Regions from separate parts of the Anoxybacillus sp. P3H1B genome, predicted to be linked through region 1. Evidence: predicted binding sites of a transcription regulator. Region 1 holds the regulator's gene; each other region holds the start of a gene.
What was found. The regulator CtsR, encoded in region 1, represses protease genes until heat stress. The targets are predictions, from matches to a motif close to ATGGTCAATAAAGGTCAAACA.

Region 2: the regulator CtsR is predicted to act here: its motif matches at 4,243-4,263, upstream of clpP (ATP-dependent Clp endopeptidase proteolytic subunit ClpP).
Region 3: the regulator CtsR is predicted to act here: its motif matches at 3,539-3,559, upstream of clpB (ATP-dependent chaperone ClpB).

The regions. Positions count from the first base shown of each region.
Region 1 covers NZ_LPUG01000025.1:79-6,548, forward strand. The annotation lists rRNA gene rrf (5S ribosomal RNA) at 1-49, shown strand, start outside; gene AT864_RS14640 (CtsR family transcriptional regulator) at 1,609-2,070, shown strand; gene AT864_RS14645 (UvrB/UvrC motif-containing protein) at 2,086-2,631, shown strand; gene AT864_RS14650 (protein arginine kinase) at 2,634-3,734, shown strand; gene clpC (ATP-dependent protease ATP-binding subunit ClpC) at 3,721-6,153, shown strand; gene radA (DNA repair protein RadA) at 6,236-6,470, shown strand, end outside.
Region 2 covers NZ_LPUG01000021.1:108,663-115,132, forward strand. The annotation lists gene AT864_RS13520 (8-oxo-dGTP diphosphatase) at 1-211, shown strand, start outside; gene rapZ (RNase adapter RapZ) at 227-1,120, shown strand; gene yvcK (YvcK family protein) at 1,117-2,079, shown strand; gene whiA (DNA-binding protein WhiA) at 2,137-3,093, shown strand; gene AT864_RS13540 (HPr family phosphocarrier protein) at 3,119-3,376, shown strand; gene clpP (ATP-dependent Clp endopeptidase proteolytic subunit ClpP) at 3,597-4,187, opposite strand; gene AT864_RS13550 (alpha-amylase) at 4,912-5,760, shown strand; tRNA gene AT864_RS13555 (tRNA-Arg) at 6,125-6,196, shown strand.
Region 3 covers NZ_LPUG01000012.1:242,322-248,791, reverse strand. The annotation lists gene AT864_RS08495 (alpha/beta hydrolase) at 1-167, opposite strand, end outside; gene AT864_RS08490 (YjzD family protein) at 486-677, shown strand; gene clpB (ATP-dependent chaperone ClpB) at 919-3,525, opposite strand; gene AT864_RS08480 (YjzC family protein) at 3,807-3,986, opposite strand; gene argF (ornithine carbamoyltransferase) at 4,103-5,050, opposite strand; gene AT864_RS08470 (carbamoyl phosphate synthase large subunit) at 5,047-6,470, opposite strand, start outside.

The sequences.
Region 1 (6,470 bases):
CGATGGTAGTTGGGGCTAACGCCCCTGCAAGAGTAGGACGTTGCTAGGCTGTATATAAAAAGCATGTTTCATTATGAAACATGCTTTTTTGTTTAATATATTGAAACCATCTGTAAATGCTTTACACTACTAATGATGGTGTTGCTAAATAAAAATATACTATTGACCATGCAACGGATGGCGATAACCTCCATAACTCATGCTGATCCTTGTCCTTTCATTTTGAGCTGATGGCCTATTCGTTCAATGTTGGTATGCAAGCCCCATAACTGTTTTCCAAATGTCACCTTCAACAACCCTGGAGTCATATTCGTTCTTTTGATTTCGAGGTGACCCAAAAACACTCCTATGTTCTCGGCGGGCGATAGTTTGAACCTTCTTGCTGTCATAGGCGGCATCTCCTAAAGCAAACCGAATGTTCCAGTCTTTGAGAGCTCAAAAAACCTCTGGCGTGACTGCCGCGTCATGTCGATTGGGGGGTGTAAGCATATGGGAGACCACGATTTCGCCTGCGGTGATACCTGTATAAAGTTGATAGCCCTTAAACAAGTGATAAGAGTGGGCATCATCCTTCCCATCATTTGAGAATCATAGGGGCTGCTTCGGAGTGCCATATTGTCAATCCACACAGCTGAAGGCTGCTTGACACTTAAATGCATAAGCAGTTGAGCATGAGATTCCGGAAACTCTTGCTCTTGAAACCATTGTTTTGTACGAGAAAGCGTCGAAACATGCAGAACGCTGTTAGTCTACAAAGGCGGCGACAATAATCAAACCACTGAAGGACTCACATCAACTCTCGCAACGAATCGAGCGCAAAATACGTTTTTAAAAATAAGCACCTGAGTAATGCCTTTTTAAAATCGGCGGCCTCTCTGTTGTATACGGCGTGCCAAACAAAGAAAGCCGATGGATCTATTGGAAGAATGCATCAAAAGAGATTTCATCTCCTACATGCATGTTCTTTAATCAAATTAGAACGCATAATGTCCACTCTTTGGAGCTTATTGGTCGCTGTATAGGATTTTCAAGGGAGTGAGTGGGTTTTTATATGTCTTTATTCATTTATGATGCGCTTTGCGACATATTCACAATAAAATTGTACATTTCGTTTTTTCGATACGATTGGTTTTCACTGATTAAAATTTGAACCTCTATTCACCCCATATCATATCCTCGAGCATATTAAACGTTAAATCATGTGAATGACCACGTCAAACTCCTCGGTTCCTGTGCTTCTCTCTCATTCAAAAACAGCTTAATTGACATATTCTACGGATTGAATATGCTTTGCTGCACATGCGAAAACTCTAAAAAAGTGCTGGTGTCTGTTTCCATCGTTGAATGGTTTACTGCTTCAAAGATGGATCTTTGAGCATGTGTCATGTTGAGATATGTCCTTGCTTCATAATTATAACTTTTTTCTTGATATAAAGGATTTTTAGCATATGTTATCGAATTAATTCATACTGCTTTTGTTTTAAATTCGGAAAATCGGCAATCATATGATTATCTGCTCTTGTTTGTTGCATTTTTTTTATATCTGCTATATAGTAAAATTAAGGTCAAATATAGTCAAAGTCAACTACCTAAGCAAGGAGGGGTAGGGTGAGAAACATTTCTGATATTATCGAACAATATTTAAAGCAAGTTTTAAATATGAGTGAACAAGAAATTGTTGAGATTAAACGAAGTGAAATCGCCGATAAATTTCAGTGCGTTCCTTCACAGATTAATTATGTCATTAATACACGCTTTACTTTGGAACGAGGCTATATTGTAGAAAGCAAGCGCGGCGGTGGAGGCTATATTCGAATTATAAAAGTGAAAACAAAAAATGAATCGCAATTAATTGATCAGCTATTATCTTTAATTCGTCATCATGTCAGTCAATCGAGTGCAGAGGATATTATTCGCCGACTTGTTGAAGAAAAAGTCATTTCTGAACGAGAGGCAAATATTATGTTGAGCGTAATGGATCGATCTGTTTTATATATTGACTTGCCTCAAAGAGATGAGTTGAGAGCTAGAATGTTAAAAGCCATGTTAATGTCTTTGAAGTATAAATAGAAAGAGGTGAGATCTTTGATATGTCAAGAATGTAAGCAGAGACCGGCCACGATGCATTTTACGAAAATTATCAATGGTGAAAAGACAGAATTTCATCTTTGCGAACATTGTGCTCAAGAGCACGGGGACGTTTTTATGTTTCATGGAAATGCAGGATTCTCTCTGCAAAATTTATTGGCAGGTCTATTAAATTTTGAAGCTCCTACAAAGGGAGCCAAGCAAAATGCATTTCAAAGCATTGAAATTTTGCAATGTGAACGCTGCAACATGACATATAATCAATTCGCCAAAATTGGCCGTTTTGGCTGCTCTCATTGCTATCATACATTCGCTAAACAACTGCAGCCGATATTGAAACGACTTCATAGTGGCAATACTACTCATGCAGGGAAAATTCCAAGACGAATCGGTGGCAGTATTTATATTCGTAAACAAATCGCTCATTTAAAACAAAAACTGCAAGAGCTTATTGCCAGAGAAGAGTTTGAAAAAGCAGCTGAAGTTCGCGATCAAATTCGTTTGCTTGAATCACGTGTAAGTAAACATGGGGAGGAGGGCTGATTGTGTCGCTTGAGAAGTTTTTGAATACAGCAGTAAGCTCTTGGATGAACCAAGAAGGTCCGGACTCAGACATTGTATTGAGCAGTCGGATTCGGCTTGCAAGGAATATTGTAGATTACCAGTTTCCCACTGTTTTTGGCAACGAAGAAGCCCAGCATATCGTACAGCAATTTGAACAGACATTTGCACGCCAATCACATCCTGTAGTTGGTAGATTTGAGCTTTTAAAAATGAATGAGCTCCAAACGATCGAAAAAAGGGTATTGGTTGAAAAACATTTAATTAGTCCACATTTAGCGGAAGATTGCCCATTCGGAGCATGCTTGCTGTCGGAAAATGAAGAGGTAAGCATTATGATTAACGAGGAGGACCATATTCGTATTCAATGTTTATTTCCAGGACTGCAACTGACAGAAGCTTTAGAGATGGCCAATGCGCTGGATGATTGGATTGAAATGCATGTCAATTACGCATTTGATGAAAAGAAAGGTTATTTAACAAGCTGTCCTACAAATGTAGGAACAGGATTAAGAGCATCGGTAATGATGCATTTACCGGCTCTGACTCTAACACAGCAAATGAACCAAATCATTCCAGCCATTAGCCAACTAGGATTAGTGGTAAGAGGAACGTATGGAGAAGGAAGTGAGGCCTTAGGGAATATATTCCAAATATCAAATCAAATTACGCTTGGCAAATCAGAAGAAGATATTGTGGAGGATTTAAAAAGTGTTGTTCAACAATTAATTGCTCAGGAAAGAATGGCAAGAGAGGCATTAGTCAAAACTTTAAACATACAATTAGAAGACAGAGTCTTTCGCTCCTATGGCATCTTGACCAATTGCCGTGTTATCGAATCGAAGGAAGCGGCCCAATGTTTATCGGATGTACGTTTGGGAATTGATTTAGGGTATATTAAAAACATTTCTCGGAGCATTCTAAATGAGCTGATGATTTTAATGCAGCCGGGATTCTTGCAGCAATATGCTGGCGGAGCATTAAGACCTAATGAACGGGATGTTCTTCGAGCTACTTTGATTCGAGAACGTTTAAAAATGGAAGAACGAAAAGCAATGGAGGGTGATGAAAATGATGTTCGGTAGATTCACAGAACGGGCGCAAAAAGTGTTGGCTTTAGCTCAAGAAGAAGCGGTACGTCTTGGTCACAATAACATTGGCACGGAGCATATTTTGCTTGGATTGATTCGCGAGGGGGAAGGGATTGCCGCTAAAGCTTTAATTGCTTTGGGGTTAGGACCAGAAAAGATTCAGAAGGAAGTAGAGGCATTGATTGGTCGAGGACATGAGGTGTCGCAAACGATTCATTATACGCCACGTGCCAAAAAAGTGATTGAGCTTTCTATGGATGAAGCCAGAAAGCTTGGACATTCGTATGTAGGTACAGAGCATATTTTGCTTGGCTTAATTCGTGAAGGAGAGGGAGTCGCCGCTCGTGTTCTCAATAATTTAGGAGTAAGCTTGAATAAAGCACGTCAACAAGTGTTACAACTATTGGGAAGCAATGAGTCTGTTTCCGGACACCAAGGCAGTGCTTCCCATGTGAGTACACCGACGTTAGACAGTCTTGCTCGCGATTTAACAGCCATTGCTCGCGAAGGCAGCTTAGATCCTGTCATTGGAAGAAGTAAAGAGATTCAACGTGTAATTGAAGTATTAAGCCGACGCACGAAAAACAACCCGGTATTAATCGGTGAACCCGGTGTAGGTAAAACAGCGATTGCAGAAGGATTGGCGCAGCAAATTGTCAATAATGAAGTTCCTGAAACGTTACGAGACAAGCGAGTCATGACGTTAGACATGGGGACAGTTGTTGCCGGAACCAAATATCGCGGTGAATTTGAAGACCGCTTGAAAAAAGTTATGGATGAAATTCGTCAAGCAGGAAATATTATTTTATTTATTGATGAGCTGCATACGCTCATCGGCGCAGGGGGAGCGGAAGGAGCTATTGATGCTTCAAACATTTTAAAACCTTCATTAGCTCGTGGTGAATTGCAGTGTATCGGTGCTACAACGTTAGATGAATACCGGAAATATATAGAGAAGGATGCTGCGCTAGAACGTCGTTTCCAGCCAATTTATGTTGATGAACCGACTGTTGAAGAGTCCATTCAAATTTTAAAAGGGTTACGTGACCGATATGAAGCGCATCATCGTGTCTCGATTTCTGATGAAGCAATTATTCAAGCAGTGAAGCTATCAGATCGATATATTACAGATCGCTTTCTCCCAGATAAAGCCATTGATTTAATTGATGAGGCATGCTCAAAAGTGCGTCTTCGTTCTTTTACCGCTCCTCCTAATTTAAAAGAGTTGGAACAAAAGTTAGAAGAGGTTCGTAAAGAAAAAGACGCTGCTGTTCAGAGTCAGGAATTTGAAAAAGCTGCTTCATTGCGCGATACGGAACAACGTTTGCGTGAGGAATTAGAAGAAACAAAACGCGCTTGGAAAGAAAAGCAAGGTCAGGAAAATTCGGAAGTAACAGTAGAGGATATTGCTTTGGTTGTATCTAGCTGGACAGGAATACCTGTATCGAAATTGGCGCAAACAGAAACAGAACGGTTGTTAAAGCTTGAAGAAATTTTGCATTCGCGAGTGATTGGACAGGAAGAAGCAGTGAAAGCAGTGGCGAAGGCGGTCCGACGCGCCCGTGCAGGATTAAAGGATCCAAAGCGTCCAATCGGTTCATTTATCTTCCTTGGACCAACTGGGGTAGGAAAAACAGAGTTAGCACGAGCACTGGCAGAAGCGATGTTTGGAGATGAGGATGCGTTGATTCGCATCGATATGTCCGAGTATATGGAGAAGCATTCTACTTCTCGACTTGTTGGTTCTCCTCCTGGATATGTCGGATATGAAGAAGGAGGACAATTGACAGAAAAAGTTCGCCGTAAACCATACTCGGTCGTTTTATTGGATGAGATGGAAAAAGCACATCCAGATGTATTTAATATTCTTCTGCAGGTATTAGAAGACGGACGTTTAACAGATTCAAAAGGAAGAACGGTTGATTTCCGCAATACGATTGTGATTATGACATCCAATGTGGGAGCTGATGCCCTGAAACGAAATAAGTATGTAGGCTTTAATGTTCAAGATGAAAGCCAGAAATATAAAGACATGAAGGGTAAAGTCATGGATGAATTGAAAAAAGCGTTCCGTCCAGAGTTTTTGAATCGTATTGACGAAATTATTGTATTCCACTCATTAGAAAAACAACATTTAGCAAAAATTGTTCATCTTATGGCCGATCAGCTTGTAAAACGTTTAACAGAGCAAGATATTGAATTAGAATTGACGGAAGAAACGATTGCAAAAATTGCTGAAGAAGGACATGACCCAGAATATGGTGCTCGTCCATTGCGCCGAGCTTTACAAAAACACATTGAAGACCGCTTATCTGAAGAGCTGTTGAAAGGAACGATCACAAAAGGGCAAAAAGTCATTGTAGATGTCAAAGACGGAGAATTTGTAGTTTTATCAGAACAAACCGTTCAGTAAAAGGTGGCAGCAAGGTATGCGGCAGAAGTAGATTGGCGCATACCTTCTTTTTGCATTTGCGAATAGAGAGGAATTAGCTGTTATGAAAAAGAAAACGAAATTTGTATGTCAAGAATGCGGATATGAATCAGCCAAATGGATGGGAAAGTGTCCAGGTTGTCAGACGTGGAACTCTATGATTGAGGAAATTGAGAAAGGAAAACCAGCAGCAAGGGGAGTATTTGTTCATACTGCTCCTTCTTCTATATCCAAGCCAGTGTCGATTACAACCGTAGCAACAGCACAGGAGCCAAGAATGGTAACGGATCTTGCGGAGT
Region 2 (6,470 bases), on a different contig from region 1:
TTTTGCGGATCAGTTTGATGGCGAACATGTGCCTTACTGTGAGGAAGGGAAGCTTGAATGGCACCCTGTGGAAACGATTCACCAACTCCCGATGGCACCGGGAGATCGTCATATTTTAGATTATATGTTAAAGGGCTCTGGCATGATCTATGGTTCGTTTATTTATACAGAAGATTTCCAACTGCTTTCGTATCGATTAGACCCAAGCTAAGGGGAGAGGATGAAGATGAGTACAGGTTCAACCAACGACATACAAATGGTTATTATCACTGGAATGTCGGGAGCGGGAAAAACGGTGGCCATTCAAAGCTTTGAAGATTTGGGGTTTTTTTGTGTCGATAACTTGCCACCAACCTTGCTGCCAAAATTTTTAGAGCTAATGAAGGAATCGGGGAATAAAATTAATAAAATTGCGTTAGTGATGGATCTGCGCAGCCGCGATTTTTTTGATAAATTATTGGCGGCACTTGATGATTTATCGGAGTGGTCATGGGTGACACCACAAATTTTATTTCTCGATGCGAGAGATTCTACACTAGTTGCTCGGTATAAAGAAACGCGGCGCACTCATCCGCTTGCGTCCAATGGCTTGCCGCTTGAGGGCATACGGTTGGAAAGAGAAATACTGGAGGAGCTAAAGGGACGAGCGCAAATCATCTATGATACCTCTGATTTAAAACCAAGGGAGCTGCGCGAAAAGATCTTAAAGCAATTTTCTTCACACACACATCAAACCTTTACGGTTCATATTGTGTCATTTGGCTTTAAATACGGCTTGCCTATTGATGCCGATTTAGTCTTTGATGTCCGGTTTTTGCCGAATCCGCATTACATTGAACATATGCGACCTAAGACAGGGAAGGACGAGGAAGTGTCCTCATATGTACTGAAATGGAACGAAACGCAAAAGTTTCTTGAGAAAACGATTGACCTATTGACGTTTATGCTGCCGCACTATAAGCGGGAGGGAAAGAGCCAGCTCGTCATTGCAATCGGCTGCACAGGAGGCCAGCACCGTTCAGTAGCGCTTGCTGAATATCTTGCTCAACATTTTTCGGCTGATTATAAGACGCATGTGTCTCATCGAGATATGGAAAGACGAAAGGAAAAGCATCTATGAGTAAAAAGATTGATCCGAAGATCGTTATTATTGGTGGCGGAACCGGTTTGCCTGTGCTGTTGAGAGGGCTGAAGCAATATGATGTCGATATTACTGCGATTGTGACTGTAGCAGATGATGGAGGAAGTTCAGGCCGTTTGCGGGATGAACTTGATATTCCGCCGCCAGGTGATATTCGCAATGTTCTAGCTGCACTTTCAGATGTCGAGCCGCTCGTCGTTGAATTGTTTCAGCATCGCTTCCAAAACGGAAACGGATTGTCGGGCCATTCAGTAGGCAACTTAATTTTAGCTGCGATGACCTCCATTACTGGAGATTTTGTTAAAGCCATTCGTGAAATGAGCAAAGTGTTGAATGTGCGAGGCAAGGTATTGCCGGCAGCGAATAAAAGCGTAGTTCTTCATGCGGAAATGGAAGACGGGACCATCGTTTCTGGAGAATCGAAAATCCCGTACTCTGGAAAAAAAATCAAAAGAGTTTTTTTAACTCCAGAACAGATTGAACCGCTTGAAGAAGCACTGCATGAAATTCGTCAGGCTGATTTGATTGTGCTCGGCCCTGGAAGCTTATATACAAGTATTTTGCCTAATTTGTTAGTGCCGAAAATCGGTCAAGAGGTATGCGAGGCAAAAGCTAAAAAAGTTTATGTATGCAATGTCATGACCCAAGCCGGCGAAACATTGCATTATACAGCAAGCGACCATGTGAAAGCGCTGTATGATCATATGGAGTGTGCTTTTTTGGATATGATTCTTGTCAATAGCGGAGAAATTCCTAAGGATATTCAGCAGCGTTATGCGGAAGAGCTGTCCGAACCTGTCAAGGAAGATTTAGAAAAGCTAACGGAGCTGGGAATAACCATTATCCGCGATCATATTGTAAAGTATGAAGATCGCGTGATACGCCATGATACAAAAAAGGTGGCAGCGCTGCTCGTTTCACTTTTAGAAACGTGCTAGAGTCGCACGCACCTCCTTTATCCTTTGAAAAAATCATGAAGCATGGAGGTGAGTAGGTTGTCGTTTGCGTCAGAGACGAAAAAAGAGCTAACGAATTTAGATGTCAAAGACTGTTGCTTAAAAGCAGAATTATCAGCCCTTTTGCGCATGAATGGCTCGCTGTCTTTTTCCAATCGCAAGCTTACCATTGATGTCCAAACGGAAAACGCGGCCATCGCCCGGCGCATTTATACGCTAATGAAAAAAGGATACACCGTTACCGTTGAACTGCTTGTCCGGAAAAAAATGCGCTTAAAGAAAAACAATGTTTACATCGTTCGAATTGTCGAAGGAGCGCGCGAATTACTTGAGGATTTAAAAATCTTGGAGGAATCTTTTTCGTTTGTTCGGGTCATCTCTCCAGAATTGATCAAGAAAAAATGCTGCAAGCGTTCTTATTTGCGAGGCGCTTTTCTTGCTGGCGGATCGGTTAATAATCCCGAAACCTCTTCCTACCATTTAGAGATTTTTTCACTGGACAAAGATCATAACAACTCGTTATGTGAATTAATGAACAGCCATTTTGGGCTGCATGCGAAAACGTTGGAACGCAAAAAGGGGTTTATTACGTATTTAAAAGAGGCAGAAAAAATTTCAGAGTTTCTTAATATTATTGGCGCTCATCAGGCTTTGCTGCGCTTTGAGGATGTTCGGATTGTCCGCGATATGCGAAACTCGGTCAACCGCCTTGTCAATTGTGAAACGGCTAATTTAAATAAAACGATTGGCGCCGCGATTCGTCAAGTAGAAAACATTCGCTACATTGATGAAACCATTGGTTTAAGCGCACTTCCAGATAAGCTTCGAGAAATTGCAGAATTACGAGTAACATATCAAGATGTTACATTAAAAGAATTAGGTGAAATGGTTTCAGGGGGGAAAATTAGCAAGTCGGGCATTAACCATCGCTTGCGGAAAATCGATGAGATTGCTGAAAAGCTGCGGGCAGGACAGCCTGTAGACTTCCATAAATAAAATCAGGAAAAGGGGAGGAAGGAATATGGTGGAAAAACAGGTGGAAGTGTTGTTGAAAACTGGATTGCAAGCGCGTCCAGCTGCACTTTTTGTTCAGGAAGCGAACCGCTTCTCATCGGATCTTTTTATTAAAAAAGATGGAAAAAAAGTCAATGCCAAAAGCATCATGGGTCTGATGAGCCTAGCGATCAGCTCCAGGTCTGTCATTACATTAATCGCTGATGGACCGGATGAACAAGAAGCGATTGAAGCATTGACAAAATATGTGCAAAAAGAAGGATAGTAAGAGGCTGCAGGAATGGCTGGGAGAGAGCGACTCGTTCAGGATGCTCAAACCGCACTTTGTCCGAGATTCATTCGATGCATAAAGGAAAAGGCTGTTCTTTACGGAAAAGAACAGCCTTCATATTTTCAGATTGGCTGTCCGCATTTTTCAGCCAAACGTTTTTAAAATAGTAGTAGACAAAGTCTGTTTTGACTTTGTCTACTACTGGCTGTCCGGATTATTTTTCGTCAACGCGTGCCAACACGCGGTCGATTAAACCATATTCTTTTGCTTTTTCCGCCGTCATAAAGTTATCGCGGTCTGTATCGCGCTCGATGATCTCGATTGGCTGGCCTGTATTTTCTGCCAAAATGCGATTCAGCTTATCGCGTAAGAACAAGATGCGTTTAGCGGCAATCTCGATATCAGTAGCTTGACCTTGCGCTCCTCCCAAAGGCTGATGGATCATGATTTCACTGTTTGGAAGAGCAAAGCGCTTTCCTTTTGCGCCAGCAGAAAGCAGGAACGCCCCCATTGATGCTGCCATTCCAATGCAAATGGTCGAAACATCTGGCTTAATAAACTGCATCGTGTCATAAATGGCCATTCCGGCTGTAATCGAACCGCCAGGGCTGTTAATATAAAGGGAAATATCTTTTTCCGGATCTTCCGCTGCTAAGAATAAAAGCTGGGAAACAATGGAGTTCGCGACATGGTCATCGATGGCACTACCTAAAATAATGATGCGGTCTTTAAGCAAGCGGGAGTAAATGTCATATGCGCGTTCACCGCGGCTTGTTTGCTCAATCACTGTAGGAATTAAATTCATGAGTTTTCCTCCTTTACCAGTCAATTAAAATCATATGTATTTCTATGATACATAATTGGTCAATGAAGGTCAAACAAAAAGCGTTTTGCCTTCTCCTCATAATTTTATTTATTCGCTATTCTGTTTCGATATCCCTTTTTTCAGCATATCCGCTTTTTTGTTTTTTAAACATTCCTACTTTGGCATTGGGAAATAGGAGTTTTATATGGTATAGATGATGAACGGAATGGTTTATCTCATAATTGATAAGACTGTTTACTTTTTAATTCTTTCTTTGATTTTAACGGCATCCTTTAATGAGAAGAGTCAATTTTCTCGTATTCGAATAAGGGAGAAATGATGAGGTTATCATCCTCCTTCAACGTATAGGTGGGGGAGGATGATAATCAGATATACACCTATTGTATCATTTATCTGCTGTAAGATCAGAGTTATTCCGGAAAAATAGTTGTCGCAATAATCAAGTTAGATAGAGTGTTTTGTAGATTTTATAATGGGTTAGCTTAATCTCAAACTTTTTATATGTTTACTAAAAATTTAATTAGTGAATATAAATCGTATTAAAAGGTGATTAAGTGATTAATTTAAATATGCCTCTAGTATTAAGAGTGGTTTGTTAAATTCACAATGGAAATCGGTTAAGGAACAAAATTTATTTTATGTAAAATAGAGGGATTTATTGCTTGAATGTTGAATAATGTTTTTATAGAGAGGGGGAAGCAAAGTGAACAAAATTATAACTTTTCAGGTTGCAACTTTGTTTATCGGGTTGTTTTTGACGTTTATGACTACTTTATTTGCTCAAAATGCTTTTGCTGCTGGAGATGATAGTTACATGCCTGATCCGAAGAAAATCCTACATTATATTTATTATGAAGGAAAGGCAGTTAAGGAATTTAGTCATATGCAAAATCATAAGTATATATGGCAAGAAGTTTACTCTTATGGAGAAAAAGACTATGTATCAACGGAGTCTTATCAAGAGAATCAGCAGGGACTTGTTATCGATGAGGGGAAATATTCCTTGCGTCTTGTTTATCCACTGAAAATAGGGAAACAATGGTCTTATGTGAATTTTGCAGGAAAAAAAATTACTTGTACGATCACATCATTAAATAAGACTGTGAAAACAAAAGCCGGAACTTTCAAAAATGTAGTAGAAGTTAAAGAAAGTGATGGGAGATATCGATATTATGCTAAAAATTTAGGATTAATAAAATCAGAAAATCCATCTTTGATTCATGGTGATCCAGAATCTTTAGAATTAATTTCTGTTAAAACAAAAGTAGCTATTATGTGGGGAAATGAGCAATTAAAAAGAGGGCAAATCGGAAGAATTACAATCATTAAACCAATCAATTTATGGAAGCGCGATGAACAAAATAAATTGCATTTTGTTAGAGTGTTAAAACCGGGTGAGCGTTATCGGGTATATAGCTATGATCAGCTTTATGGAGGACAGTATAGTGTAGGGAGCGGCTACTATATCACCAAGATGCCAGCTTATATCAAATATGAAACACCATCAAAGCAACTATTAAACAAAATGAAAGAATTATACTCAGCTCAATAAATATTTGTTGACGATAACAATTAGTCAATCATTAGATTGAGCATTTCTAACTGGGCATGTAGGGTTTATTATATGATGATAATGGAATAAATAATGTTTATATTTGAAATTACTAAAAATAAGTTAATGAAAGCACTTTGAGCATATTCTGATGCGACTGTGACTTGTATACAAGTCACAGTTTTTTCAGTGCAATAATTAATAAATGAATCGGATTTGGGGCTGTTCGATTTCTTAATCTATATAATAATGAATAATCAAATAAATGGAAAATTAAGGGTAAAATATACTTAATTAAAATTTATTTTCCCCTTGCAAAAAAAAACGTTCTTCATTATAATGGAACATGCGGCTAACCAATCATGCCCTCGTAGTGTAGTGGATAGCACGAGAGATTCCGGTTCTCTTAGCGTGGGTTCGAATCCTGCCGAGGGCGTTCCAACTATCCTACTGGTTCGGATTAAATTTCCACAACTCCTTGATACGACTGCATTTGCGGTCGTTTTTTATTTTTTTAAATCCGAAAGAGTCCTTTTGTTTTTGGAAAAATTTTTCACAAGACAGTTCCAGCGTTGTTAAATCCATTGGTAGGGGCTCTTTTCGTCGATGACATACGAATCAATCTCTTTGCGGGCAAGGCGCCATGGCGATGCTGGACCCTTTTTATTGGGAAAAATCAAAGAACATGTTGAGGGGGGGATTCAAATAAA
Region 3 (6,470 bases), on a different contig from region 1:
TCTAGCAGTTGCCGTCTTCCTTCGTGCTCGGTCCAGAAGCTTGCATTTTCTGTTACATAATGATTGACATCTCCAAGAAGAAGAACGCCAAACCCATTTGGGCGCTCCGGTACATGGATGATGCACCATTGATCATCTAATTGGAAAAAACGCTGCTGAATCGTCATATTATTTCACCTTTACTTTCCCAGGTGTGTTGTCGATGAATCAATATCATTTAGAAATTGATTACCTTTATTGCTTTTCTGCCGCCCTTCGAACAATAATCGTTATGCGCAGAAAAGCGAATCATCATCCTCTCCTGATCACTTATACCTCAATGAAACCCCTGTTTGTTGCCTTCTACAAAGCATAGCTGTACATTAGAAATATATGTGAACACTTCAAAGATGGAAAGGGTATCAGCCTAAAAAGAAGAACATTTTCCATGAAAGCGATTTGTGATAAGATAGATAAAGAAAGCAAGAAATGTTGAGGTGAAAATCATGAGATTTTTTTGGACGCTCTTTTGGACATTCTTGCTAGCACAAATGGCTACATATGTCATTAGTTCCATGCAAGGAAGTTCTTATCAATTTTCAACAGGCGCTTTTTTAGGAGTGGCTATGACGATTTTTGTCATCATCATTGGCAGCTTGCTTCCTAATGATCCTGTTGGCCATCATGACCATCATTAAAAAGCAGAACCTAGCTCTTAGTGCGCTGCACAAAAGGAGGCTGTCTAAAAAGGCAGCCTCCTTTTGTCAATACTCTCTGCCATTACAACTTGATGGGCGAGCATTTGCCCACCATTGAGCAGGTGATATCCGATTTCGCCGGCACGCTTTGACGTGACCGAACGCTTACTTTCAACGGACGACGCTGATTCCAAATTATGGTGTACAACTTTCATTCATATTACTCTGCGGTCAAAAATAGTTACATTTCGCTTTCAGCATTCGTCTTGATCACGATTTGCTCGTTCTCATAGTCCGCGACAATCCGGCTGTGATCCTTCACCCGTCCCGCCACGATTTCTTTGGCCAGAGGCGTTTCAATCCGCTTCTGCATAAATCTCTTTAATGGACGCGCTCCATAGACAGGATCAAAACCTGCTTGCGCGATATACTCTTTCGCACGCTCTGACAGCGTTACAGAAATATGGCGATCCGCAAGGCGTGTGCCCAGTTCTCCCGCAAACTTGTCCACAATTCCCTTTAACTCTTTTATCGTCAGCGGCTTAAATAGAACGATATCATCAATGCGATTTAAAAATTCCGGCCGGAAGTGCATTCGCAATTGCTGCATCACTTGACTGCGAGCTTCTTCGCCAATTTCGCCATTTTCTTGCCCTGCTTCCAGTAGTGTGTGTGAACCGATATTCGATGTTAAAATAATGACGGTATTTTTAAAGTCCACCGTTCTTCCTTGTGAGTCCGTAATGCGGCCGTCGTCAAGCGCTTGTAATAAAATATTAAACACTTCCGGATGCGCTTTTTCCACTTCATCAAGCAAAATAACCGAATACGGCTTGCGACGCACCGCTTCTGTCAGCTGTCCGCCTTCTTCATAACCGACATATCCGGGAGGCGCGCCAATCAGCCGCGATACCGCGTGCTTTTCCATGTACTCCGACATATCAATCCGAACCATCTGTTCTTCGCTATCAAAAAGCGCTTGCGCCAACGCCTTGGCCAGCTCCGTTTTCCCTACCCCTGTCGGCCCTAGAAATAGAAAGGATCCAATCGGTCGGCGCGGATCTTTAATACCGGCGCGCGCCCGCAACACGGCATCTGCCACCAACTCTACCGCTTCGTCTTGACCGATGACGCGTTGATGCAATAGCTCCTGCAAGCGCAACAGCTTTTCTCGTTCCCCTTCTACTAGCTTCGTTAATGGGATGCCGGTCCATCTTGAGACGATTTCGGCAATTTCTTCTTCCGTCACCTCTTCCCGCAAAAGCCGCCCTTCTTTTTCTGTTCGGCTCGCATCTTGTTCAAGTTGCTTTAATTGCTTTTCCAGTTCCGGAATGCGTCCATGGCGCAGCTCAGCTGCTTTATTTAAATCATAAGCATTTTCAGCCTCTTCTAGCTCTCGTTTTGCTCTTTCCAGTTCCTCACGAACACCGCGTATTTGCTGAATCGCTTCTTTTTCCTGTTGCCATTTCGCTTTCATGCTATTGGCTTTTTCTTTTAAATTGGCCAGCTCCTGTTTGAGAGCTTCCAGACGTTCCCGGCTCGCTTCATCCTCTTCCTTGCGCAACGCTGCTTCTTCAATCTCAAGCTGCATCACACGACGCATCACCTCATCTAATTCTGATGGCATTGAATCAATTTCTGTGCGAATCATGGCGCACGCTTCATCAACAAGATCAATGGCTTTATCAGGAAGAAAACGTTCAGAAATATAGCGATCTGATAATACCGCAGCGGTAACGAGCGCGCGGTCATGAATATTCACGCCGTGATGAATCTCAAACCGTTCCTTTAAACCACGCAAGATAGAAATCGTATCTTCCACGCTCGGCTCTTCCACAAGCACCTGCTGAAACCGTCGCTCTAAAGCCGGGTCCTTTTCGATATATTGTCGATATTCATCCAAAGTGGTAGCGCCAATGCAGCGCAATTCCCCGCGAGCGAGCATCGGCTTTAACATGTTTCCTGCATCAATAGCCCCCTCGGCTTTTCCAGCACCGACAATCGTATGCAACTCGTCAATAAATAAAATGATCTTTCCTTCGCTTTTTTTTATTTCATTTAATACAGCTTTTAAGCGCTCTTCAAATTCCCCGCGAAATTTCGCTCCTGCGATTAAAGAGCTCATATCTAAAGCAAAAATGATTTTATCTTTTAAGCCTTCCGGTACGTCCTTCCGAACAATCCGTTGAGCAAGCCCTTCGACAATCGCTGTTTTTCCCACTCCCGGTTCGCCAATAAGCACTGGATTATTTTTGGTTTTACGCGATAAAATGCGGATCACACGGCGAATTTCACTGTCGCGGCCGATGACAGGGTCAATTTTTCCGGCGCGCGCCTCTTCCACTAAATCGCGGCCATATTTTTTTAATACCTCATATGTAGCTTCTGGATTTGCACTTGTCACGCGCTGATTCCCCCTTATTTCTTTTAATACGTGTAAAAGTCTCGAACGATTTAATTCGTACTTTTGCAGCAGCTGCCCGATCTCATTTTTTTCATTGGTTAACGCCAAAAGCAAATGTTCTACAGAGGTATACTCATCCTTCATCTGTTTTGCTTCCTGTTCAGCGTTGGTGAGCAACCGTTCCAAACGAGGCGCCATGTAGACAATTTCTTCCTCCCCCATCACTTCAGGTTTTCTTTTTAAAAATGAACGGAGATCTACAGCCATTTTGTTAATATTGATATGTAGAAGAGAGAGCATGCGTTTGGCCAGCCCTTCTTCCTGCTCCAACAACGCCAGCAAAAGATGATCGATATCCATCATTTGATGATGATACGTTTTGGCGATGGATTGAGCAGAGATCAGCGCCTCCTGCATCTTTTCTGTTAGCTTGTTCATATCCATGACATTCACCTGTCTTTTGACTTTTTTTGACCTTTATATATATTATACCCTTGTCCCACAGGAAAAGCCATTCCCACGGTGAGAATGGCTCAGTCTATTATCCTGCGTCACAGCGTCTCGTTCGTCTGCACGGTAACGTCTTCGTTCGGTTCTCTTCTTTCTCTGCCCAGCGTTTTTAAGACATTTTGAAGTGGAAACAACTGAAATGAGTAACGCCTCAAAATAATGGTAGACAAAGAAAAAATCTGCTTTGTCTACCATATCAACGGCTGCATCGATCGTTATGGTTTGCGCATATAAGTCCAATGGCGATTATGATTGGACGTTTCTGGGAATGTATCTCCCGCTTTGAGCTTCACTTTTTTAGGATTTTTCACGTTATCTCCTGTTTCTCCGATTTCAATATATACACCATTGTTGGGCGCTTTGTCCCCTGGTCCAAAATGACGTCTTTGGCCCATGCTCATCCCCTCCTTCAAGCAGCGTACACGCTTATCATCTCCCCTCTTTTTATCATTCACTCATGCAAATCGTGGAATGATTTGCAAAAAAACACCGGAGTAACCTCCGGTGTTTTTCAGCATGATAATAACGATAGCAAAATGGCTTTTTGGACATGGAGACGATTTCCCGCTTGCTCAAATACATAAGAATGGTCGCTGTCAATGACGCCAGCTGTCACTTCTTCGTCGCGATGAGCAGGCAAACAATGCAAAAACATATAATCTGGCTTAGCCTGCTTCACTAGCTGTTCGTTGACTTGAAACGGCTGGAACACTGCCAGCCGCTGCTGGCTTTCCTGTTCTTGTCCCATGCTCGTCCATACATCCGTATAAATGACATCAGCATGTTTCACCGCTTCTTGTGGAGAATGGGTCACGACAATTTGTGATCCTGTTTGTTTGGCTACTTCGATTGCAGCCTCGACATATTGTTCTTTCGGTTCATAGCCTACCGGGCATGCAATCGTACAATCCATCCCTACTTTGGCAGCGGCGATCATTAATCCATGGGCAACATTATTGCCATCTCCGACATATACTAGCTTCAGTCCCTTTAGCTGTTTTTTCGTTTCATAAATGGTTAGTAAATCAGCCAGTGCTTGGCATGGATGATCGTCATCTGTCAATCCGTTAATAACGGGCACCGTTGCGTACTGTGCAAGCTCTTCGATTTTGCTATGGGCGAATGTGCGAATCATAATCGCATCTACATATTGCGATAATACTCTTGCCGTATCAGCAATGGTTTCCCCGCGGCCAATTTGCAAATCATTGCTGTTTAAATAAAGCGCATGTCCGCCTAACTGTGTCATCCCCACTTCAAAGGATACTCTCGTCCGCGTAGATGGCTTTTCGAAAATCATCGCCAATGTTTTCCCTGTTAATGGTGTATAGGCTTGACCTGCCAGCTGCTTTTGTTTCAACTCACTTGCTAACGTTAGTAAATCATGGATCTCCTCAGAAGAAAAATCGATTAATGTTAATAAATCCTTTCCTTTTAATGAATGGATTGTCGCATTCATCCTATCACCGCTTCCTCTGTTTGTTTTTTTAATTTAAGCCATTCCTGAATCGAAAGAACGGAAAAATCGTCAGAATCAAGCGCCTGCAAAAACAGCTTGCACGTTTCCACTTCCGTAAAGGCCAGCAGCTGCCGTGACAAAGCAAGCATCCGTTGTTCCGCAGCTTGTTGATCGTTTTTGAAATTAAAAAAGGCTAATGCTTCTTTTCGCTTTACCCATTCAGAAAATGGAATGTGGCTCACAAGCTTGATTCGCTTATTCTTCATTGCTTCTACGAGCGCTTGTATTTGCTCTATTTCTGCATCCACATAAACCTCGAAAGCATCTGCTTTTTTTGTCAAATAAGAATGGAACGCTTTGCCGGCTGCCTCCGCTGCTGTATGAGCAATGCTAATTCCTTCGCCTGTCGATTTCATTTCCGGCCCGACAAGCGGATCGACTCCAGGCAGCTTATGCATTGAAAAAACGGGATATTTCAAAACAATGTAGGGCATATCGCTGAAGCTGTTTGTCACAGAATCATTTACCTCATCTAAGCATTTCCCAAGCAATAATTTTGTCGCAATTTGCGCAAGTGGAATTCCCGTCGTCTTGCTGACAATCGGCACCGTTCGGCTCGCGCGAGGGTTGACTTCCAGCACATACACCTCGCCATTTGCGATGACAAATTGAATATTCATTAAACCTTTGAATTGAAGCTTTTGCACAATTTTTTCAGCAAATGTTTTTATCTTGGCTTTTTCATCTTCTGACAGCGTTTGCGCTGGCAGCCACGCATAGCTATCACCTGAATGGACGCCCGCTTTTTCAACATGCTCAATAATGGTTGGAATCAGTACGCTCTTTCCATCGGCTACCACATCGACTTCGGCTTCTTTTCCTTCCAAATACGCATCAATCAGTACGGGATACGTCAAAGTGGCCGCTTGCTGCAACAATTGCTGTTCATTTTGTACAATAAACATGCCTTTGCCGCCGATCACATATGACGGACGAAGCAACACCGGATAACCGATCTTTTCCGCTTTTTCCACCAACTCATTTTCATTTTCGGCTATTACACCAGGCACGTGTGGAATCGCTAATTCCTCTAAAAGCTGATAAAAACGATCACGATCCTCCAGCTGGTCAATGACATCGTATGAGGCGCCTAAAATGGTCACACCTGCCTCTTCCAGTTCTTTTACTAGATTAATCGCTGTCTGTCCCCCGAATTGGACAACCACTTTTTGAATTTGTTCTGCCTCAATCACATTAAGCACATCTTCCAACACAAGCGGTTCGAAATAAAGACGATCCGCCACTGCAAAATCGGTGCTAACGGTTTCCGGATTATTGTTAATCAAGACGGTTTCGTATCCTTCTTTCTGAAGAGCATAGACGCTATGAACGGAGCTGTAGTCAAACTCAATTCCTTGGC